DNA from 3 places in the uncultured Exiguobacterium sp. genome. Region 3 is predicted to be linked to each of the others. Evidence: riboswitches for the same ligand, from Rfam matches in the RefSeq annotation. Region 3 holds a riboswitch; each other region holds the start of a gene.

Region 1 (8,074 bases), on a different contig from region 3:
GTTTTGTGCGACATAGATCGCGTTAAAGGCACGTCGCCCGCCTTCTGGCCAGATGACACCCGTCATCGCGTAGATCGTCGGAAAAACCATCCCACCGACGAATCCAATCAATCCAAGCATCGCGACGTATCCGAGGTACGTCTGATGAAACAGCAACAAGCCAACGGAAGACAGGACAAGTCCGATGACACTGATGACAAGCGTCTCCTTGCCGCCGAGACGGTCAAACGCTTTTCCACCTAAGTAGTTTCCGACGATTGCTAAGGCCGAGTTGACGAACAATGCCATCCCTGCTTTTGTCATCGACTCTCCTAAATATTCATGAATATATAATGTATTAAACGGCCATAAAAAAGAGGATCCCGTCGTATTGATGGCCATCGCAAGGACGAGGATCCAGACCGCTTTTGGTAATTTTGGCATACCTGTGGTCCTCCTATTTCATTCTCAACCTTGCCACTTTACGCAATCCGTCCCCTAACTGTCAAGCTACTTCGCTTTTCGTCAACGAATCAAAAAATGATATAATGCAGAAAGAATCTTGCACATACTGAACCATTACTAGAAAAACAGACTATAGGAACAGGAGTCTATGCCATGTCACTTGCCCGTGTACTACCTTATACGAAACAATTACTCGAGTCCGTTATCGAACCTGGAGACTGCGTCGTCGATATGACTGCCGGAAATGGACATGATACACAGTTTTTAGCAGAACGCGTCGGTCCAGATGGAAGGGTCCTTGCGTTCGACGTCCAGGCACAAGCCATCGAGGAGTCGACGCGACGTCTCGACGAAGCCGGAATGTTAGCACGCGTCGACCTTTACCATGAAAGCCACATCCATGTCGGTGCCCGTCTTTCGGACGAACAACGTCCTGTCCGCGCTGGTGTCTTCAATCTCGGATACCTACCTGGAAGCGACAAATCAATCACGACGACCGGAGAAGAGACGCTCGAAGCACTCGATGCCCTCCTCCCGGTCCTCGCTCCCGGCGGTCTTGTCGTCCTCGTCGTCTATCACGGGCACCTAGAAGGAAAACGAGAACGCGACGCTGTCCTCGATTACGTCACCGCCCTTGATCAGCAAGATTATGCCGTTCTCCAGTACCGTTTCTTGAATCAACAAAATCATCCCCCGTTCATCATCGCGATCGAGAAAAAAGTACGCGGATGACGGGACACAAAAAAGTGATGCCCTTTTTTAGAGGCATCACTTTTATTACTTCATTCCTCAACAAGCTTAAAGAACAACATTAATTTTTCTGCAAACCGTGTGTTCAACCGTTCGAAACTAAAATGCGGAAAACCGTGTAGACGTTGTAAGTAAATCTGATCGCCACCCATTTTCCGGCATACTTCAAGCGTCAACTTGACGTCTGCGAACTGATCGTCCGGTGCATAAAAACAAGCCAAGTTCACACGTGGTAGTTTTTTTCGTTCCTCGTCATGTACGACGATCTCTTCTTCGATTTCCCGGTACTGTGCATAGGTCAGTTCACCGATACGAACGGTATCTTCCGTACTTTGACCAAACGGCAACGTACCGAGTGGCGCATCGGGCCGGAAACGATCGAACGCACTTGCGAAGACTTGTTTGACGCCTCCGAGTTGTTTTGAAGGGTGCCAATCAAACAACGGTGAAATAAACGCAAGGCTTGCGACCGGTAATTCATACTCTTGCAACAGACGATTGACGACGAGTGCGCCCATGCTACATGCGACGATATGAATCGGTAGCTTGCGTTTCCCGGCTTCACGTAATGCTTCTTTTAACAGTTGACCATGTTCTTCAAACGAGATACGACGTGGTGCGTCAACGAGCAGTACTTCATACTCTCGTTCGAGTACCCGAATCAAAGCTTCACTCGGACGGGCACGCAGTTGTAACGGATAGACTAATACGATGATTCCTGTTGGTTGTTCAACCACAAACTCACCTCTTCACTTCATACTTCCTTTTTACGATACCTTATTTCAAACGCACACGAAACCGTCCCAAGACGGATTTCACGAGGCGACATGGCGAAGACGAATGACAGATTCTACTTGCCCAAAGACTTCTTCTGTCATCTCACTGAGTTCTTCAAAACCGAATGAGGTCAAAAACTGACGCGCTTTATAGTTACGTGCTTCTACGTATACTTCGAGTGGGACGGCTTCTTGTCGTTCGAGTTCCCGGATCAGCCGTCGCCCGATTCCGTTTTGCTGATATTTCGGTAAAACATATAGACGAACGATTTCCCACGTTCCCTCAACATCAACAGCATGAATGAAACCGACGATCTCCTCGTCGATGATTCCGACATAAAAATACTCTCCCCGTGCTTCTTCCGCCGTCCGGATCGCACGAACGACTTCTTCTTGCGGATACGCCTCCTGCACGAAATGCGCTTTCGAACGCTCGGAATAGATTTCTGCATACGTATCCAACCAAGATGTGACGGCAATGTCATGAATACGTCCTGCATCAGCTGGAATAGCTTCGCGTATTTCCATAATCGGAACCCCCCTTTGTATTCATACGAATCGACTCATGTACTTTTACCCTCTTCTAGAAAAAACATTCGTTTCCTGCAAAGTTCCCCTGAAACAAAAAAGTCCGAAAACCCGCGTAGGATTTTCGGACTTTTTGATTATGCGAAACGTTTTGCTTGTTCTTCAAGAACTGCTGCTTTATCTGTTTGCTCCCATGGAAGCTCAACATCTGTACGACCGAAGTGACCGTATGCAGCTGTTTGACGATAGATCGGACGACGGAGATCAAGCATGTTGATGATTCCAGCCGGACGAAGATCGAAGTTTTCAGCAACCAATTCGACGAGTTGCGCTTCAGGAAGTTTTCCTGTACCGAATGTGTCAACCGCGATTGATACCGGATGCGCAACACCGATTGCGTACGCGAGTTGAACTTCTGCTTTATCTGCAAGACCTGCAGCAACGAGGTTCTTCGCGACGTAACGTGCTGCGTATGCAGCTGAACGGTCGACTTTTGTTGGATCTTTACCTGAGAATGCTCCACCGCCGTGGCGTGCGTATCCACCGTACGTATCAACGATGATCTTACGACCAGTCAATCCAGCATCTCCTTGTGGTCCACCGATGACGAAACGACCTGTTGGGTTGATGAAGAATTTCGTTGCTGCGTCGATATATTCAGCCGGGATGACCGGTGTGATGACGTGTTCTTTCAAGTCAGCTTGGATTTGCTCAAGCGTGACTTCTTCTGCGTGTTGTGTCGAGATGACGATCGTATCGACACGAACCGGCTCGTTGTTCTCGTTGTATTCGACCGTGACTTGTGTTTTTCCGTCCGGACGAAGGTAGTCGAGTTGACCGTTTTTACGCACTTCTGCCAAACGGCGTGCGAGACGGTGAGAGAGAGAGATTGGAAGTGGCATGAGTTCTGGTGTTTCTTTCGTTGCGTAACCGAACATGAGACCTTGGTCTCCTGCACCGATTGCATCGATTTCTGCATCAGACATGCTACCTTCACGTGCTTCAAGCGCTTGGTCGACACCAAGAGCGATGTCTGCTGATTGCTCATCGATTGATGTCAATACAGCACATGTGTCCGCGTCAAAACCGTATTTCGCGCGTGTATAACCGATTTCACGAATCGTTTCACGGACGACTTTTGGAATGTCGACATAAGTCGATGTCGTGATCTCACCTGCAACGAGAACGAGACCTGTTGTAACAGAAGTTTCTGCCGCAACACGCGCGTTTGGATCCGCTGCGAGGATTGCATCAAGAATTGAATCCGAAATTTGGTCACAGATTTTATCTGGATGACCTTCAGTGACTGACTCCGACGTGAATAGTCGGCGATTAAGGTTTGTCATGTATGACCCTCCCAAAAAAGAATTTGACGGTGTACTCATTTCCCCTAGTTGAGTGGGACGGTAAAATGAAAAAAACCTTTCCAAGTCCAAAAAATGGTCAGGGAAAGGTTGTGCGTTCTTCCTTTACCCTCTTATCGTTCGAAGTGTTTACTTCGCTTCAGGAGAGCACCTTTTCCCTCATTAATATGTGAATTAATGTAGGACGGTTGCCGGGTTTCTTCGGGCCTTGTTCCCTCCACCTGCTCAGAATAAGAGTATCCGTTACGAATTACATGATATAAAGTTGTACCTACTCTGTCAAGCAAGGTTTCAAATTCTAGTCGAAACTTTTTGAAAGAGATGTTAAACTGTTAATGCTGAAAGCGTTTCCAGATAAATAGAAATCAGCACGAGAAAATGATTGCTCTCTCTTTAGTATGTCATATATAATAAATGTGTCATACTAAATGCAGTGAGCCAAAACCAACGTAGGGGAAAGGTGGGGTCAGGATGCCGATGACGGTCCTGAATATCGAAGAACTACTCAAGAAAGAGCATGTGTTCAAACAACTATCTGTTGCTGAACTTGTCGAACATGCGATTCGAAACGAAGAAGGTGTCCTTGCTGAGAACGGCGCATTATCTGTAGAAACGGGGAAATTTACAGGTCGTTCACCAAAAGATAAGTTCATCGTCCGTGATTCTTCCTGCGAGTCTCACATTGATTGGGGTCATGTCAACCAACCGATGGATGGAGACAAATTTGAACAATTGTTGCAAAAGGTTCTTCGTTACATGAACGAAGCCGATCAGCTCTACTACACAGAAGCTGCAGCAGGTGCAGATACGCACTTCACCCTTCCGGTCCGTGTGCTCACACAATACGCTTGGCATAACCTGTTTGCCAAACAACTCTTTTTACGCGAGTATCCTGAAGTGGCTGCCTTCGAACCGTTCACGGTCGTCTATGCGCCACATTTTAAAGCAGATCCTGCCGTTGACGGAACGAACTCCGAGACGTTCATCGCGATGTCGTTTGAACACCGGATCGTCTTGATCGGTGGAACGGAATACGCTGGCGAAATTAAAAAATCGATCTTTTCCGTCATGAACTACCTCTTGCCACAAGAAAACGTGCTTTCGATGCACTGCTCGGCAAACGTTGGACACGAAGGCGACGTTGCCTTGTTCTTCGGTCTATCTGGTACTGGTAAGACCACCCTTTCAGCAGACGATAGTCGTCAATTGATTGGGGACGACGAACATGGTTGGTCGCACGACGGTGTCTTCAACATCGAAGGGGGATGTTATGCGAAGACGGTCAACCTATCGCGTGAAAAAGAACCACAAATCTTTGACGCGATCCGTTTTGGAACCGTCCTTGAGAACGTCGTGCTCGATGAAGCCCGTCATCCTGATTACGATGATACATCGTTGACGGAAAATACGCGTGCCGCTTATCCGATCACAGCAATCGATAACATCGCTGTTCCATCACGCGCTGGTCACCCGAAGACAATCGTTTTCTTGACAGCTGATGCGTACGGTGTCTTGCCTCCGATCAGTAAATTGACGAAAGAACAAGCGATGTACCACTTCCTATCAGGGTATACATCAAAACTCGCTGGTACAGAACGGGGTATCACGGAACCGGAAGCAACGTTCTCGACATGCTTCGGTTCACCGTTCCTTCCACTGATGCCTGAAAAATATGCGACGATGCTCGGCGAATTGATTGATCGTCACGGTGTCACCGTTTATCTCGTCAACACAGGTTGGACAGGTGGTGCTTACGGAACGGGTAGCCGTATGAAGCTATCGTATACACGGACGATGGTCAACGCTGCCGTCAACGGTACACTTGCAACAATTCCAACAGAAGAACACCCGATCTTTGGACTTCATATGCCGCTTGAAGTTCCTGGTGTTCCAAGCGAGTTACTCAACCCTGTACGCGTCTGGTCGAATCCGGACGAATACGACACACAAGCGCGTTCGCTTGCTGAGAAATTCCAGAACAATTTCCTCCGTTTCGAGAGTGCGACGGATGCGATCAAGTCAGCTGGTCCACGCCTATAAAGTAGAATTTTCTGACTTGCATCAAAAAGATAGACACTGAATTTACATCATTTCACTAAAAAATCTGAGTCCGATCTTCACGGACTCAGATTTTTTAGTTACTCCTTAATCCTTAGAAATTCTTCCTATCAAGCGATTCGAGACGAATAAAAACGTGTAATCCTACTCAGTTAAGAGAATGATTACACGTCGTCCTATGTTTAGAAAAAAGTCTCCAAACTCTTATTTAGTTATATGATCGAGTCTGACTCTTCTTGAATATGTTTTTCTCGCTGCATGAGCCACTCTTGACTTTCCGTCAGTAAGGCATAGGCTCGCGGAAGTGATACATTTAAACGCTGACTCAGCAGTTCAAACTGATCAAAATCACCACGATCCGCACTAATCGCAAGCACTAAGCAATCCCGAAACGGATGATCCTTTCCTTGTAGAACAATTTTCAGAGAATCTTCGAGTGGCAATTGATCGATGATATCGTCAATATCAACGGATAATAACGCATCGATGTGCGATAACAAGCCAATCATGTAAGCACTCTCCGGTTGTAGTGTTCGTGTTTCGGTAGCAAAGAGTTCACAGAGCTTTGCACAGTGTAAAGAGGACCGTAATAACTCATTTGACCACTCATAAGGACTAGCAAGCTTCATCTCACGTAAAACAATCAACGAAATCCAACTTTTGAGTTGCGAAAAGCCAAGTAGTGAAATCGCTTGACGAACGGAACTGACGGTATTGCGTAAACCCATTCCTGGAGAATTGATTAGCTGTAACACTTGAATACTAATATAGGGATTCGCTTCAATCTCATCAACGACCTCATCGTACTTTTCATCCGTATCAAGCCATTTCAGCATTTTTAATAAAACCGGTAGTTGCGGTGGGACCGCCTTTCCTTTCATCAACATCGGTTTAGCATAAAAATATCCCTGAAACCAGTCATATCCCATGTCAAGACACCGTGTATGATCCTCGTGAGTTTCGACACGCTCGGCCAGCATTCGGATATGAGGATAATTGCGGCGAATGATATGTAGAATAGCACTTTGCTCGCGAGGGGAAATCGCCTCGATGTCGATTTTAATTAAATCGATCAACTCAAACAATTCCGCTCCATGCTGTCGGAGTAAATCCGTCACAAAATCATCGAGTGCTAACGTAAAGCCCGCTTCTTTCCAACTGCGTAGAACAGACAGCATCTCTGTATCGATCTCGACTGTTTCTAGAATTTCAATGACGAATTGGCTTGAATCCAAATAATGAATCAAGTCACTTTTCAACAGGTCTGACGTGAAATTAACAAATAGCTTCTTACCTTCTGCTACATGATCCACACCCATATGAACAAGTGTATTTGTCAAAACATCCATCGTCGCTAAATCACCATCAAACACGCTGATTTGTTCAATCGAACGATACAATAGTTCAAATGCATCAATCGAACCTACTCGATTAACGATGGGCTGACGTGCTAATAAGATATCCATCGTTCTCATGCCTCCTCTATTCTTCTCAGATGCCATCTATTATATCAAAGTTTACTTTTTAGGAGATTATTGTTTTTTACAACATATCAATGTTCTTTTTTTTTAATTCTATATTATTTTCCTTAGCACAAAAAAACAGCACGACACCTGTCGTACTGCTTGAACTATCATCTTTTATCCGGATTCCATATACCATTCTCGAACCACTTTAGTACATTATGCGTCACACGCAACTTTTCATGAATCGGAAACTGATGCGCATAGGCATAGGTTTGAAGTGTCGTCTTTTCGGGATGACGTGCAACATAAGCCGTCGCGTGTCGTAAACGAACGTTCTCATCATACGCACCATGAACCAATAATACGTCACCTTGAGGAGCGACATAAAGTGGTGAACGCACGGTATACGCCTCAGGTACGGTGTCTGGTGTCCCTCCCGTATAGCGACGCAACATCTTTTGCATCGTCTTCTGCTCCTCATAGGTCCATGCCAACTCGGTCACACCTGCCCACGACACCGTCCGGGCGACTGGACGGTGGTGCGCCAGGAGCAATGCCATCTGTCCACCACGAGAAAATCCGAATGCGTGGACATGCGAGACACGTTGCTGCAACCAATCAAAAGCACTGCATGCGTCTTCGACATCTCGATGTCCGAAGTCTTCTTTTCCTGTCCCTCCTAAATTTC
Region 2 (8,074 bases), on a different contig from region 3:
TCGTGAACATCATGACTTCGCCACACGTGAAGATGACCATCGCGACAACCATCAGCCAAATTGAACTCACATTACCGATGATGAACAATCCAACAGCAACTGTCGCAATTCCGGTCGTGATCGAGACGAGCGGTGACGTCTTGACACCGAACTTCATGATCGGATATTGCACGATCAAGACGGTGATCGCATTGATCGTGATCAAGATCGCATAGAGTGTCTTCCCGCCTTCAAGCAGTGACGTCTCCGTCAAGAACTGTGGCAAAGTCGAGTTGAACTGACTGTAGCCGAAGACGCCGAAGATGATGCCGGCGAGTGCCAGCGTAAAGGCGATATCCGTCCGCAACAGACGAACCGTCGCTCCAAACGACACCTTTTTCCCACCATGCGTCTCGGTGATCGGATGACGTTTGAATAAAATTCCGATCATCACGCCGTACACGATATACACGAACGCCGTGATGTAAAACGTCGCGGACGTGTTCCCTGCACTCAGCAGTAAAGCGATTCCCGGCCCGATCGCTGCCGCGATGTTGATCATCGCATAACGGATATTGAAGACGAACAACCGGTTCGCTTCGTCCGTCGTATCACTGATCAAGGCACGGGCGGATGGCTCAAAAATCGAGCGACAGACCCCGTTCAAGGCACTAAGGATGAAGAATGCCCAGAATGTCTCGACTTGTGCCAGCGCAATGAAAACGATCGCGAATCCGATCGTTCCAGCGAGCATCATCGTCCGCCGACCGTACCGGTCTGACAGTGTACCGCCGATGAAACTCATGACGAGACTGGCGATTGCCGAAATACTCAGGACCCAGCCGACATCGACCGGATCAAACTTCAGAACAGTCGTCATATAAATGGCGAAGAACGGCATCGTGATGAACGTTCCGAGACGTGAGAAAAATGTCCCGAACAAGACCCCGAGTGTCAACGGATGCAGTTGACGAATGCGTTGCATATGATTCCCCCTAACCCCTGTTTCAGACAAATGAAAAGCATCCTTCCATTATATAGGAAGGATGCCGGTTTCGGTGAACTTATTTGCTGACTGGAACGACCGCACCTTTGTACTTGTCGAGGATCCAATCTTGGTTTTTCTTTTCGTGCAAGACATCGAGAAGTGTCGTGACACGCTTGTCTTTCTCATCGCCGTCACGTGTAACGATGATGTTGACGTATGGTGACGACTCATCTTCTGAAGCGATCGCGTCTTTCAACGGGTTCAGACCGTTATCAATCGCGTAGTTCGTGTTGATGAGGACAGCGTCACCTTCATTGTTTTTATAAGCTTGCGGAAGAAGTGATGCTTCGATGTTCGTCTTGAACTTGAGTTTCTTCGGGTTCTCCGCGATATCACCGAGTTGTGCATCTGTCGTTTTACCGTCTTTGAGTTTGATCAATCCTTCGTTTTGAAGGAACGTCAAGACACGACCGCGTTCCGCGACGTTTGAGCTCGTTAGAATCGTCGCACCGTTTGGTAACTTATCGAGTGACTTGTATTTCTTCGAATAAATACCGAGTGGTTCAACGTGAACGCCACCTGCGTTCGCGAATTTATATGATTTGTTTTCTTTCTCTTGTTGCTCAAGATACGGTACGTGTTGGAAGTAGTTCGCATCGATTTCTTTTGAAGCGAGCGCTTTGTTTGGAAGTACGTAATCTTGGAACTTCTTGATTTCAAGTTTGTAACCTTTTGCTTCATATTCTTTTTTAACGTGCTGAAGAATCTCAGCGTGCGGTACGTTTGAAGCACCGATGACAAGTGTTTTGTCATCGCTACCTGATCCTGATGATTTTTCGCCACAAGCAGCAAGACTGATAGCTAAGACGGATACAGCAGCAGTACCTACGAATTTTTTCCAAGTTTTCATGAATGATTCCTCCAATATGATTAAGTTTCGAATTAACGTTTATCAATTGCGCGAATCAGCAAGTCACCAATGATTTGGATGACGAAGACGATCGCTAAGATTAAGAGTGTCGCAATGACGATGACATCGTTTTGAGAACGCTGGAATCCTTCGATGAAGGCCATGTCCCCAAGTCCACCTCCGCCGACTACTCCGGCCATTGCCGTATAACCGACAAGTGAGACGAGTGTGACCGTGATACCAGAAACGATGGCAGGCAACGCTTCCGGGATTAAGACTTTATAGATGATTTGGAACTTCGTCGCCCCCATCGATTCAGCTGCCTCGATGACACCTTTATCGACTTCACGTAACGCGAGTTCAACCATCCGACCGTAAAATGGTGCAGCACCGAAAATCAGTGCCGGTAATGCTGCCGTTGGTCCGAGGAACGAACCGACGATCGCTGTCGTAAATGGAATCAATAAGATCAGTAAGATGATGAACGGAATCGAACGGAAGACGTTGACGACCAAGCTCAGCACTGAATAAAACGCCCGATTCTTGAACAATAATTCTTCGTTTGTCGCATACAATAGTAAACCAATGATCAAACCGAGGACGAATGTCGAAACCCCAGCGATTGCCGTCATATAAACGGTACTGCCTGTCGCTTCCCACACCATATCCCAGTCTAGGTTGTCAAAGAATGAAATCATCGGTGATCCACCTCCACTTCAACATCACTGGCTTGAAGCTTCGTGATGACCGCTTGTGTTGCTGCTGTTTCCCCGATCAACTGAATGAACAGTGTACCGAGTGCCCCTTCCTGCGATTGACCGACGTTTCCGCCGATGATATTGAACAGAACCGGTGAATCCTTCATGACTTCCGCGAGGATCGGGCTTTCCGCTGTTGATCCGACGAACGTCAACTGAACGATCTTTCCGGTTGGGTACCGTTCGCGTAGTTTCGCGAACGTCAACTCGTTTTCCGACGGCGACGTCAATTGTTTGACGAACTCCTTCGTCATCGCTTGCTTCGGATGACGGAAGACTTCTGCGACCGGTCCTTGCTCGACGATTTTACCGGCTTCCATGACGGCGACCCGGTGACAGATTTTTTGAATGACGTGCATCTCGTGTGTGATCAAGACGATCGTCAGTTTCAGTTTTTCGTTGATATCGACAAGTAACTCAAGAATCGAGTCCGTCGTCTTCGGATCGAGTGCACTTGTTGCCTCGTCACATAAGAGAACGTCCGGGTTCGATGCCAGTGCCCGAGCGATACCGACACGTTGCTTTTGACCACCGGATAATTGCGACGGATAGGCTTTTTCACGTCCGTCTAAACCAACGAGTTGGATCAGTTCCGCGACCCGTTCCTTGCGACGTGCCTTCGGGAAGCCACCGAGTTCGAGTGGGAACATGATGTTTTCTTCAACTGTTCGTGACCATAGTAAGTTGAAATGTTGGAAGACCATCGAGACATTCTTACGGACGCCTCGTAATTCCTTAGGTTTGAGTGATGTCATTTCAACACCATCGATTTGGATCGAACCACTCGTTGGTGCTTCAAGCATATTCAGCAATCGGATCAAGGTCGATTTCCCTGCTCCGGAATAACCGATTATTCCAAAAATTTCACCGCGCTCGATTGTCAGATCGACATTCGCGACGGCTTCGACCGCTCCGCGCTTTGAGCGATAAATCTTTCCTACGTCTTGTAAACGAATCACAACTGTCCCTCCTAAAATAAAAAAAAGTGCGCGCGTTTTAGAGCAAACGCGCGCACTTTTCAGTACACAAAACCATTTGCTCTCATCTCCCAGACTTTTGTCTGCTGGAATTAGCACCACTTCGGATTAGATCCGCGGTTGCCGGGTTTCATCGGGCCAGTCCCTCCACCACTCTCGATAAGAGTTTCGGTATTAAGTTTGTAGAATATATTCTGAATATTAGCAGGGGTTATTTTTGTTGTCAAACAGTTTTTTCAGAAACTTTTTCGAGGAACGTGAAAGCACGTGTTAAGTCTTCTTTCAAATCTTCCGCGTCTTCAAGTCCAACTGAAATCCGAACGAGACCGTCCGTGATGCCAAGTTCTGCCCGACGTTCTGCTGGGATCGACGCGTGCGTCATCCGTGCCGGAACGGAAATCAGACTCTCGACGGCACCAAGACTCTCAGCAAGTGTGAAGAAGTGTGTCGCCTCGACGAGTTTTTCTGCGTTCGCTGCTGAACCGACATCAAAGCTGATCATCCCACCAAATCCAGTCGCTTGTTTCGCTTGAATCTCGTGACCAGGGTGCGATGCAAGTCCTGGGTAGAAGATGTTCGAAACGATATCTTGTGCTTGTAGGAACGCAACGAGATCATGTGCTGTCTCTTCGATTGCATCCATCCGGATACCGAGCGTACGAAGACCACGGACGAGCAAGAAGCTGTCTTGCGGTCCAAGCACGCCGCCTGTCGAGTTTTGGATGAAATGCAACTCTTCGCCGAGCGCATCATCTTTAACGACGACAAGTCCAGCGACAACGTCCGAATGTCCGCCGATGTATTTCGTCGCACTGTGCAAGACGATGTCAGCACCAAGTGCGAGTGGTTGTTGATGATATGGCGTCGCGAACGTGTTGTCGACGACGAGTTTAAGATCGTGACGTTTGGCGATCGTTGCGATGGCTTCGATGTCCGTTACTTTCAACAACGGATTCGTCGGTGTTTCGACGTAGACGATCTTCGTGTTATCTTGGATCGCTGCTTCCGTTGCTGCAAGGTCCGTCGTATCGACGAATGTCACTTGGATGTTGAACTTCGGTAAGACGCGTTGCATCAAGCGGAACGTACCACCGTAGACGTCATCTGTCATGACGATGTGGTCGCCAGACTCAAGCAAGTGGAAGACGGCATGAATCGCTGCCATCCCAGAACCGAAGGCAAAACCACGTGCACCGCCCTCGAGATCTGCAATCAAACGTTCGATGCTCGTCCGAGTCGGGTTCGCTGTCCGTGAGTATTCGTATCCGTCCTTGAGTTGACCGATTTTATCCTGCTTGTATGTGCTTGTTTGATAGATCGGAGGTGTGACGGCTCCTGTTGCCCGGTCGACACCTGTTCCTCCATGAATCAATGCTGTCTTCTTACGCATGAGTTTCGTCCACCTTTTCAAAGATTTGTTGGCTCAAGTAGCGTTCGGCACTGTCTGCGAAGACGGTGACGATCGTACTGCCGGGGTGACGCTTCGCGATATCAAGCGCAGCAACGAGCGCTGCACCTGCTGAACTACCGACGAGTAATCCTTCGCGAGCGGCGAGTGTATGAACCGCGTCAAATGCATCGCGGTCAGAAATCGTATGAATCTCGTCGACGAGTTCACGCGGAACGAGACTTGGCCATTTCGCTGTACCGATACCTTCTGTCTTATGCGGACCGGCTGGACCACCATTTAAGACGGAGCCTTCCGGTTCGACGATTGCTGCTTTTGTACCGAGACGTTGTTTTAAGAAGTCCGCTGTTCCGGCGAACGTACCACCTGAACCACAACCGGCAACGAACCAGTCAATGTGCGGCAAGTCCGCAATCAGCTCAGGACCGAGTGTCCGCTGATACGTGACTGGGTTCTCTTCGTTTTCGAATTGTAACGGAACGTAACTGTTCGGAATTTCCTGACCGAGTTCTTTTGCCCGGTCGATCGCCCCTTGCATATCGAGTTCAGTCGGCGTGTTGACGACGGTTGCGCCGAGTGCCCGCATCAACGTCTGTTTTTCCTGACTGAATTTTTCCGGAACGACACAGATGACTTGAAGATCATATTTTTTAGCGGCGAGCGCCAAGCCGATGCCGGTATTCCCGGCTGTCGGCTCGATGATCGTACCGCCTGGTGTCACATGTCCGTTTTCGATTGCTGCATCAACGAGTTGAATGCCAAGGCGGTCTTTGACGCTGCCCCCAGGGTTCATCCATTCGAGCTTCGCCAAAATGCGCGTACCAGCAGGCAAATCGAATGAAGTGATCTCGTAGAGTGGTGTGTTTCCGACGAGGTCGCGGACGTTGTTCGCGATCATCCGAAGACGATGTCCCATTCATCACGACCGGCAAGCATTTTCTCGGCATAGTGCTTCGCTCCTTTGAGGTCATGTGCGCTCGCAAATCCACATTGGACTTCGTTTTGCGCTGGAATCTCTTCTGCTGCAAGGACGTCTTTCAACGTCTTCTCAACGAGTTCGCTCATTTTTTCGACCGAGTCGAAGTTCATCATCGCCATGTAGAAACCTGTTTGGCATCCCATCGGCGAGACATCGATGACATCATCCGAGTAGTTACGGATGTTCTCAGCAAGTAAGTGCTCGAGTGTGTGCATCGCACGCATCGGCATTTGCTCAACGTTTGGCTGTGTGAAACGGATATCGTATTTGACGACTTGGTCGACTTTACCTTCTTTATAACCCGCGACACGGATATAAGGTGCTTTGACTTTCGTGTGATCCAGGTTAAAGCTTTCGACGTTCATTTTTTGAAGTGCCATGATTTATTCCCCCATTTTCTCGGCTTCTACAAGCCAGACGAAGTGATTGTATTGTGTGAAGTTAACAGTGAATCCCCGTGCTGTAAACAATTCTTCCATGACTGGAATCAACGGGTAAAACTCGCGTTCGAGATCGTCCGCTAACGCATCGAACCCTTGAGCGCGTGCTTCGCGAATCGTTTGCAGGCGTGCCTCTTCTGAGACGAACATCGTATCCGCGTAGACGATTTTTCCGTCTGCCGGTAAATGTGACGCCATCAGCTCGATTGCTTCTCCCTTTTCCTCATCTGTTAGATGATGAAACGCATATGTCGAAACGAAACTGCGTGCTTCGTTCGCTTCGAACGAGAGGAAGTGACCATCCTGTACAGCAAGCGACGGAATCTTTTCCGTCAAGATCGCCCGCATCTCCGGACTTGGTTCGACGGCGAGTACAGCGTCGTGACGTGCCAGAAGACGTTGTGTCAGGTTCCCTGTGCCTGCTCCGAATTCAATGACCGGCGACTGCGCTTTATCCGCTACTGTATCCAAAATCTCATCGTATCGACGAAAGACCTCTTTATACTCCGGATCGTGTCCGGTTACTGTCTCGTCATACGTCGATGCCCATTCTGTGAAAACATCCATAAAACGTACTGTCATGCCTTGTCGTCCTCCATCTCACCAGTTAATTCCGAGTAATCGGATATGAATTAAAGTAATTTTCCTTATTCGCATTGTAGCAAGGAGATTCTATCCTGGCAAGCGACCGGCTCGAAAAACTTCCAGAAAACAAAAAAAAAGGCGTTGCCGGCGAACCGACAACACGAATAATGTGGTTAGAAATGCTACGAAGGAAAACCCAGCTCCATTCGGAATTGTTCGCTCTTCCGCGTGGAGGACGGCGCCTGTTCGACATGATTGCCAGCTTACGTTCACTTCCTGATCGGTCCTTTCGATCCACCACCTGTTCATTGCACCGCTTCGTCTTTGGGGGACGACTTAAGGGGAAACAATACACCGGCTTAGGATGGGAGAAAGGGTTCAGGACTTGAATCGTATTGAACGATCATCTCTGCTAGACTTCCTATAATGCATTTCTAGAAGTTGTTATGAATATACCATTCATATTTCGACGTTGTCAACGGATTATTGTAAATATTCCGACAATTTAACAAAAAGAAAAATCCAGTCGGACTTTTCTTACCGTTCTTGACAGAAAGCAAAGACGTTTTGAACGGACTGGAAAGCATAAAGTCGCTCTACGACTTGGTTTTCTTCAATTCGCAACAACGCAGGAACACTCATGACACGGGCTTCTTCTAAGAAATCCGGAATGAAATTCCCGTTCGCCTTCTGAATCGATTGACCTGATTCCGTCGCTTCAACGATATCGAGCATACGCTCCGCGATGGCGCATGTCCCGCACATCGGTGCATAGACATACAATAGCCCGTTTTCCGGGACGGTCGTGACCTCTTGCATGACGGTCGCTCCTTTCTTCGTGGTATCTGTCGTCAGTATACAAAAAAAAGAGAGCGGACGAAACGCAAGCGCCTCGTTCACTCTCTTTTCGTTAAGTATTACTCGTTGATCATCGATTTGTACGCTGCAGCGTCCATCAATGCCTCGACTTGTGAAGCATCTTCGATTTCGATGTCGACCATCCATGCGCCTTCGAATGGTGACTCGTTGACGAGTTCTGGGGAATCCGAA
Region 3 (8,074 bases):
AGCCGTTAAGACCGATGTGATCGCAAGTAACATCCCCCAGCCGAGGAAGACGAATCCGAGTCCTTTAGCTGGTAGTTTCATGACGAATGGTGCATAAGCCATGATTGTAAAGAACCCCACGTTATAAAGCGCCGCAACGATCCCAAGCGTCAAGAGCGAACGATGTTTCATCGCTTGGAAAGGTGCTTTTAATGATAACTTCTGTTTCGGTGCAGCAGACGCTGCTGGTTTTGGCATCAAGAAGAGCAAGACGAGAAACGCGATGACCATGATTGTCGCAACACCCATGAATGGTGCGCGCCATGTGATCGAACCGAGTGTTCCGCCTAATAGTGGTCCAATCGAAATCCCAAGACCAACGGCTGCTTCATACAAAATGATGGCTTTGGCTGTTCCGCCTGATGACAGCGAAACGATCGCAGCCAGTGCGGTTGCGACGAACAAAGCGTTCCCAAGTCCCCATCCACCGCGTAACGCGACGAGCGTCCAAATGCTGTCTGCTTGTGAAGCAAAACCAGCAACGGTTGCGATGACGGCAATCCCGAGCATCAATGTTCCTTTTTGACCAATCCGTGATGAGATCGCGCCTGTAATTAACATCGCGAATGCCATGACGGCGTTATAACTTGTAAATAAGAGCGTTACTTCACTTTTTGATGCTTCTAAATTCTCGGCAATTGTCGGTAAGACGGGATTGACGAGCCCCATTCCCATGAATGCTGTGATACTGGCGAAAAAGACCGCCCAGACAGCAACCGGTTGATGGAATAATCCATGTTTGCTTTCTGCTAATACCGTTTCCGGCTCAAGCGTCGTTGTTTTTTCAGCAAGTGCCATAGTGTCCCTTCTTTCTATTGAATGTGTTACATGAACTGTTTAAACGAATGGCGGATGACATCGCCTCGACTAATGATCCCAACAAGACGTCCTGCCTTGAGGATTGGAAGCTTTTTGATCCGTTTTGCGCCAAGTGTCGCTGCAATCTCTTCCATTTCTGTATCAGCGTCCGCTGTTACGACTTTCCGGCGTGCCAGTTCCATGACAGGTCGATTCAAGATGTGACGAATCCGATCTTCATAATCTTCTTCGTCTCCTTTGATGACATCTACGTATAAGAATGTATCGACGATGATGTCCTTGTGTTTTCCAATTGCGCGCATGATATCTCCATCACTGATATACCCGACGACCTCCTGCTCGGCGTTGATGACAGGTACGCCGCTAATACCAGATTGAATGAATCGTTCGATGACCGTACGAATCAGATCTGTATCGTTTACCGTGATGACCTCTTGTTTCATCGACTCATAAGCTTTCATCTGAATTCTCCTTTGTCGTTCGTTTCTCATCTACGAAAGTTGTATGATACAATTAAAAGAACAAAAATGATTGTATAATACAACTACAACTCTGTCAAGCCTCCTGCTTTTCGCATTGACAGCTTATCCACATTGGGTAATCATGAGGGACAGAGAGACTTTTTCGAAAGGGGAGATACCCGATGTCTCAACAATCACTTGAAACCATTGAATTGGAGTTAGCGATTCTGATCCGGCGCTTAACGACAGCGACGGCAGACAATCGTAATTTGGATCGTGCTTCTTATCTCTTACTGCGACAATTAGCAGATTCCGGCAACGTCGGTGTCAAAACACTTGCCCGCGAACTTCAGTTGGATGTCTCAACCGTCAGTCGCCAAGCAGCGGCACTCGATCAGAAGCAACTCGTTGAAAAAGTAAAAGATCCGACGGATGGTCGTGCCTTCTTTTATCACATCACAGATAAAGGACAACAAGAACTTACCATCTATCGAACAGCACGTCTCGCAAGCATCGAACGTCTACTGACAGACTGGCCAGCAGATGATGCGGAAGATTTCGGACGCCTGTTGCAACAATTTAATCGTGCCTTGCGTGAACGATAACGGAATCATATCATTTAAAGAACGGACACGAAATCAATCGATTTCGTGTCCGTTCTTTTTTCGTCCATCATTCATCATGTTTGAGAAACTTGACAGACTGAACGAATTTGCGCGATATGTTCGGGTGACGTTCGGCAACAACCGCCGATCAATCGTGCCCCCGCCTCATACCATGTTTTCGAGACGGTTTGGAACGACGTACACTGATTCGTACCTGACCATGTTTTTGCGACCGGATCATAGACCTCACCAGAGTTCGGATAGACGATGATTGGCACATCCGTCAACGCCTTGACGTGACGGATAAAATCGGTCGCGTAAGATGCTGGAAAACAATTTGCACCGATTGCTGCGAGCTGTGGATGTTGTCCGACCGTTTCAATACAAGTCGCAAGTGCCGTTCCTTCACTAATGTGCGTCGCATCTTGAAGCGAGAACGTCAGCCAAGCGGACACTTCCGGATACGTTTCAAGAATCCGGAACAACACGACAGCTTCCTCGAGCGACGGAATCGTCTCGAATGCCAGCAGATCTGCCCCCGCTTCAATCAACGCTTCAATCCGTGGTCTGTGGAAGGCTTCTAGCACATCTACTGATACCCCATAATGACCGCGATACTCAGAACCATCTGCTAAGTAAGCACCATAAGGACCTACTGATCCCGCGATCAATGCGTCACTCTTTCCGATACGCGTGCGTGCGTTTTGCGCCAAGGTGACCGTTTGTCGGATCAGTTTCTCTGCTTCCTCGGTTGAAATGTGACGTTGCTTGAATCCTTCGATACTTGCTTGATAACTTGAAGTGATCGCAACATCGGCACCTACTTCAAAGTAATCACGATGGACACGCTCAATCTGTTCCGGCGCTTCAATCAAGAGACGTGCTGACCAAAGCGGGTCGTTCAGGTCGAATCCCTTCTGTTCAAGTTCGGTTGCAAGGGCACCATCTAAAATAAGAAAGGGAACTTCTTGTAATCGTTGATCAACTGGATTTTTGATTCGGGACATCTTCAACACTCCGTTTCTGAGAAGAATTCGTGAACGCATGAACGACATAACAGATCACGATGAATGGAATACCACAGTACAAGGCAATTCGTTGTGTCGGATCAAATCCGATACCAATCAAGGAAATCAAACAAACGACGAGAGCGGCAATCGGTACGAATGGAAAAAGTGGTGTGCGATAGACCAATTCGTCGACCGTATGCCCTTCACGGAGGAATTGTTTCCGGAAACGATACTGGGCAACGCTGATACTCATCCAAACGACGACGACAGCGAGACCAGAAATCGAGACGAGCGCGATATAAACACTTCCTGCCGCATAAATACTAGACAGCAAGGCAAGTCCTCCGCCAAGCATGCTGAACAATACAGCTCGAAGCGGTACCCCACTTGGTGTCACCTGGGCGAAGAAGCGTGGAATCATGCGTTCGTTCGCAAGCGACCAGAGCATCCGAGAGGCGGCGTAAAGTCCAGAGTTCGCTGCTGACAAGATTGCTGTCAAAATGACAAAGTTCATCACGTCTGCTGCGTAGGGAATTCCGATCCGTTCAAATACGGCGACGAACGGACTTTCGAGCACACCTTTCCCTTCCGTTGGCAATAAGACGGCTAACACGATGATCGTACCGACGAAGAAGAGAACGAGTCGCAAAATCGTCGTCCGGATCGCAAGCGGAATCGTCCGCTTCGGATCAACTGCTTCACCCGCTGCGACACCAATCAATTCCGTTCCCGAGTAAGCAAAGTTCACGGCAAGCATCGTCATGAAGATGGCGAAAGCGCCATTTGGGAATAATCCACCTTCCGTTAAGGAAGAAAAGAATGGGGCTGGGCTACCATCTTGCAGTGGAATGAAGCCGACGATCGCTCCCGCACCAAGTAAAATGAAAGCAATGATCGTCACGACCTTAATGGCGGAAAACCAAAACTCGACTTCAGCGAACACACGGACCTTTAAGACATTGATACCAAGGATCATCGCAGCGAACAATGCGCTGAACACCCAGACCGGAATCGACGGGAACCAACGTTGCATCAAAATGCCTGCCGCCGTGAATTCTGAACCAAGGGCGACCGTCCATGTCAGCCAGTAGAGCCAGGCGACTGTATAACCTGTGCCGGGTCCGATGTACTTCGTTGCGTACTTATGGAATGATCCGGTTTCCGGCATGTGAACGGCGAGTTCACCGAGACTTAACATGACTAAGTAAACGACGACGGCCCCGATCAAATACGATAAAATCGTTCCGACGCGTCCTGCTTGTTCCAACGTATAACCTGTACTTAAAAATAACCCTGTTCCGATAACACCACCTAACGACAGCATGATCAGATGACGTGATTCCATCTTGCGTCGAAACGCTCCGCTCGTTTTCATGAATCCATTTCCTCCTCGTTCCACCTATTTCAAACAAAAAACGCATCCTCACGGATGCGTCGGTCGACAATTCGGAAATCTTATCGATCGGGTGCAGCACCCGCAGGAATTAGCACAGTATCTTTCGACCTGTTGCTGAGGTTTCATAGGGCCAGTCCCTCCACCTCTCTGGATAAGTATGTAATTGTTCCTAACCATATCAGAATGCAGATAATTCAGTCAACAAGCAGTTCTCGATTTTTTTGATAAATCCATAAATTAGATTCAATCAGTTGAAGGTGACGTGGAGAGCGTGTTTCGAGCAACGTGCTAAAGAAATGTTCCACTTCGACAGGCTGACCCTTTTCCATGTCCCGTAACATCGACGATTTCATCGTGTCTTCCATTGCATGCATCTGCTTCAGCAAGACCGCTTCTACATCATCATTGAAAATTGCACCTTGTTCTTCCATCGCTTGTTTCGCTTCCTTCATGACGTCTTGAATCATCTGATAACCAATTGGGTCCTTGCGAACTGGACCGATGGCAGAGCGAAATAGTGTCGTCACGCCCGCAAATGTCGAAATGAAGAGGTACTTTTGCCACATGTCATCCATGATATGCATCGAGTACGCCATCGGTGCCTTCGCTTTCGCAAAACGTGTTGCAATCTCCTCTAAACGCGCTGTTGGTTTACCGGTTCGTGAACCAAACAATAGCCGATGAGACGGGCTTGTCTGTACAATACGCCCTTCTGCATCAAGCGTCGATTCGATGAAGCAAAGCCCTCCCAGTACTCGATCTTCTCCGAAGACTTCTGTTAACCGGCGAATATGACGCATCCCGTTCAATAAGGGAATGATATATGTATCTTCCGAAATGAATGGCGCAAGATCCTGTAAGACGTCATCCAAGTGATAGGCTTTCGTAGAAAGTAAGACGACATCAAATGTGTGATTTGGTCGCATGTCTCGTGTCACTAACTGAGGCGTGATCGTGATATCACCATGAGGACTAGTAATCTGTAACCCTGTCTTTTGTAATTGTTCATAGCGCTTCGGACGAACAAAGAATGTCACCTGTTCCCCTTGCTCAGCAAGACGTCCCCCGAAATAACCTCCAACTGCTCCTGCACCTACGACTAAAACATGCATATGCATTACCTCCTTTTTAACTAATCGATTCGTTACTTACTCCTTCACCCTAACATATCGGAAACCATTTTCCTGATTCCTACTTGAATCACTAAAATGTAAGTTAAGCGTTTGCATTTTAGAAAAAAACGTTTATACTAACTTGTATACAAGTATACTCACTCTAGAAATCAGGTGATTCCATGTCAGAACTGTTATACCCCCTGAAGTGGTTAGCGAAAGCTTCCGCCGGAGATCGTGTTGCACACGAGTTACGGATGCGGATTATTTCAGGAAAGATTGAAAGCGGTACCATCTTATCTGAGAATAAATTAGCCTCTGATTTTTCAGTCAGTCGCTCTCCTGTCCGGGATGCGTTAAAGGTCCTTGCATCCGAACAATTGATTCGTCTCGAACGAATGGGAGCGGTCGTCGTCGGTTTGTCCGAGCGCGACATTCAGGAAATCTATGATGTCCGGTTGCTCATCGAAACATTCGTCTTCGAGCGACTCGTCAAAATCGAACGGTCTGAACTCGTCCGTGAGCTCAGTAAAATTCTAGAAATGATGAAAGTTGCCATCAAATACAAGGATGCCGATGAATTTTCCTTCCAGGACGTACTGTTTCATGAAACAATCATCCGCTCGATCGATCATGGGTATGTCAGCATGATTTGGCAAAATCTTAAACCGGTCATGGAAAGTTTCATCCTCCTATCGATGCGGGTACGATTCGAGGAAGACATCGAAGACTTCGAACGCATTCTCGCGAACCACGCCTTGTATATCGAAGCGATCGAGACAGGGGATCGTGAACGGATGGTTGCTTCCTTACATCAGAACTTTGATGACGTCCAGGAAGTCGAAGATCTCTGGAAAACGCAACAAATGATGTCGAAAGGAGTCGATTCACATGACTGAATACATGTTAGGCGTCGATATCGGTACGACGAGTACGAAAGCAGTCTTATTTACGACAAAAGGAGAGGTTGTCGGACAAACGAATGTCGGTTACCCACTCCACACACCAAACCGTTCGACGGCGGAGCAGGATCCGGAAGAAATTTTTGATGCTGTACTCGAATCGATCCGTTTGATCACAAAACGTCATCCAAGCATGCCACCAAAGTTCGTCGCGTTCAGTAGTGCTATGCACAGCTTGATCGCGATGGACGCACAGCATCAGCCATTGACTGCCTGCATCACATGGGCGGACAGTCGGAGTGAAGCATGGTCGAACAAGATTAAGGAACAATACGGTTTCTCGATCTATCACCGGACCGGGACACCGATCCATCCGATGTCACCGCTCAGCAAAATCAGTTGGCTCGTCGAAGATCGTCCGGAGCTCCACGCTCAAACGAAAAAATATGTCGGGATCAAGGAATTTGTTTTCCAAAGACTTTTCGGCAGATATGTCATCGACCACTCTCTCGCTTCAGCAACCGGTCTCTTTAATATTCATGAATTAGGCTGGGATACGGGCGCGTTACATGTCGCAGGGATCGATGCAAGCTATTTATCAGAACCCGTACCGACGACGACGTCATGCACTGGACTGAATGTCGATTACGCACGACAAATGGGACTATCCGTTGATACGCCGTTCTTAGTCGGTGCTAGTGACGGTGTCCTCTCCAATCTAGGCGTCAACGCGATTCGCAAAGGGGAAATTGCGATCACGATCGGAACGAGCGGTGCTATCCGAACGATCATTGATCGTCCGCAGACCGATGAAAAAGGACGGACATTTTGTTACGCACTGACCGAGGACCACTGGGTCATCGGCGGACCCGTCAATAATGGCGGAATGGTCTTACGGTGGATCCGAGACGAACTCGCTTCAGCCGAAGTCGAAACAGCAAAACGTCTCGGCATCGATCCGTATGCTGTCCTGACGAAGATTGCCGAACGTGTCCGCCCAGGATCCGACGGACTGTTGTTTCATCCTTACTTGTCCGGTGAACGGGCACCACTGTGGAATCCAGATGTCAGCGGTTCATTCTTCGGCTTGACGCTTTCGCACAAAAAAGAGCATATGATCCGGGCAGCACTAGAAGGGGTCATCTACAATCTCTATACCGTCTTCCTCGCACTCGTCGAGTGTATGGACGGTCCTGTGACACGAATTCAGGCAACCGGTGGATTTGCCCGTTCTGAAGTCTGGCGCCAAATGATGGCGGATATCTTTGAGTCGGAAGTCGTCATTCCGGAAAGCTTTGAAAGTTCATGTCTCGGTGCTTGTATTCTCGGACTGTATGCAACAGGGGAAATCGATTCGTTCGAAGTCGTGTCCGAGATGATCGGGGAAACACATCGCCATGTACCAAATGAAGAAGCGATGCATGAATATCGTCAGCTCTTACCAATTTTCATTAGTCTGGCGCGGACATTGTCTGAGGATCACAAACGAATCGCTGCGTATCAACGGAGCTTGATTCAAAAAGAAAACTAACTTAATCTTTTGGGGGAAGTCATCATGCCATTAGTCATCGTAGGAATTGGGATCGTCGCGTTACTCGTTCTCATCATGGGGTTGAAATTAAATACATTTGTCTCACTCATCATCGTTTCCTTTGGCGTTGCACTACTGCTCGGCATGCCGCTCGATCAGATCGTCAAGACGATCGAAGCTGGTATCGGCGGAACGCTTG

Evidence for each region. A riboswitch is a leader RNA that binds a small molecule or an ion and turns the genes downstream of it on or off. The one in region 3 is predicted to bind S-adenosylmethionine.
Region 1: another riboswitch for S-adenosylmethionine. It lies ahead of metK (methionine adenosyltransferase); the one in region 3 lies ahead of ACHWTJ_RS01425 (amino acid permease).
Region 2: another riboswitch for S-adenosylmethionine. It lies ahead of ACHWTJ_RS04035 (methionine ABC transporter ATP-binding protein); the one in region 3 lies ahead of ACHWTJ_RS01425 (amino acid permease).

The regions. Positions count from the first base shown of each region.
Region 1 is NZ_CAXYJR010000005.1:511,475-519,548, reverse strand. Features, by position in the region: gene ACHWTJ_RS04335 (MDR family MFS transporter) at 1-423, opposite strand, end outside; gene ACHWTJ_RS04330 (class I SAM-dependent methyltransferase) at 577-1,176, shown strand; gene ACHWTJ_RS04325 (serine aminopeptidase domain-containing protein) at 1,227-1,931, opposite strand; gene ACHWTJ_RS04320 (GNAT family N-acetyltransferase) at 2,010-2,498, opposite strand; gene metK (methionine adenosyltransferase) at 2,636-3,844, opposite strand; SAM riboswitch class I at 3,973-4,099, opposite strand; gene pckA (phosphoenolpyruvate carboxykinase (ATP)) at 4,334-5,902, shown strand; gene ACHWTJ_RS04305 (EAL and HDOD domain-containing protein) at 6,133-7,386, opposite strand; gene ACHWTJ_RS04300 (alpha/beta hydrolase family protein) at 7,554-8,074, opposite strand, start outside.
Region 2 is NZ_CAXYJR010000005.1:456,930-465,003, reverse strand. Features, by position in the region: gene ACHWTJ_RS04050 (MDR family MFS transporter) at 1-964, opposite strand, end outside; gene ACHWTJ_RS04045 (MetQ/NlpA family ABC transporter substrate-binding protein) at 1,044-1,877, opposite strand; gene ACHWTJ_RS04040 (methionine ABC transporter permease) at 1,910-2,575, opposite strand; gene ACHWTJ_RS04035 (methionine ABC transporter ATP-binding protein) at 2,572-3,594, opposite strand; SAM riboswitch class I at 3,674-3,778, opposite strand; gene ACHWTJ_RS04030 (bifunctional cystathionine gamma-lyase/homocysteine desulfhydrase) at 3,836-5,002, opposite strand; gene ACHWTJ_RS04025 (PLP-dependent cysteine synthase family protein) at 4,995-5,918, opposite strand; gene ACHWTJ_RS04020 (S-ribosylhomocysteine lyase) at 5,915-6,379, opposite strand; gene ACHWTJ_RS04015 (class I SAM-dependent methyltransferase) at 6,383-7,021, opposite strand; gene ACHWTJ_RS04010 (thioredoxin family protein) at 7,562-7,843, opposite strand; gene gcvH (glycine cleavage system protein GcvH) at 7,942-8,074, opposite strand, start outside.
Region 3 is NZ_CAXYJR010000003.1:14,789-22,862, forward strand. Features, by position in the region: gene ACHWTJ_RS01405 (MFS transporter) at 1-837, opposite strand, end outside; gene ACHWTJ_RS01410 (CBS domain-containing protein) at 864-1,319, opposite strand; gene ACHWTJ_RS01415 (MarR family winged helix-turn-helix transcriptional regulator) at 1,502-1,924, shown strand; gene mmuM (homocysteine S-methyltransferase) at 1,999-2,931, opposite strand; gene ACHWTJ_RS01425 (amino acid permease) at 2,906-4,309, opposite strand; SAM riboswitch class I at 4,387-4,488, opposite strand; gene ACHWTJ_RS01430 (ketopantoate reductase family protein) at 4,525-5,442, opposite strand; gene ACHWTJ_RS01435 (GntR family transcriptional regulator) at 5,625-6,341, shown strand; gene gntK (gluconokinase) at 6,334-7,875, shown strand; gene ACHWTJ_RS01445 (GntP family permease) at 7,900-8,074, shown strand, end outside.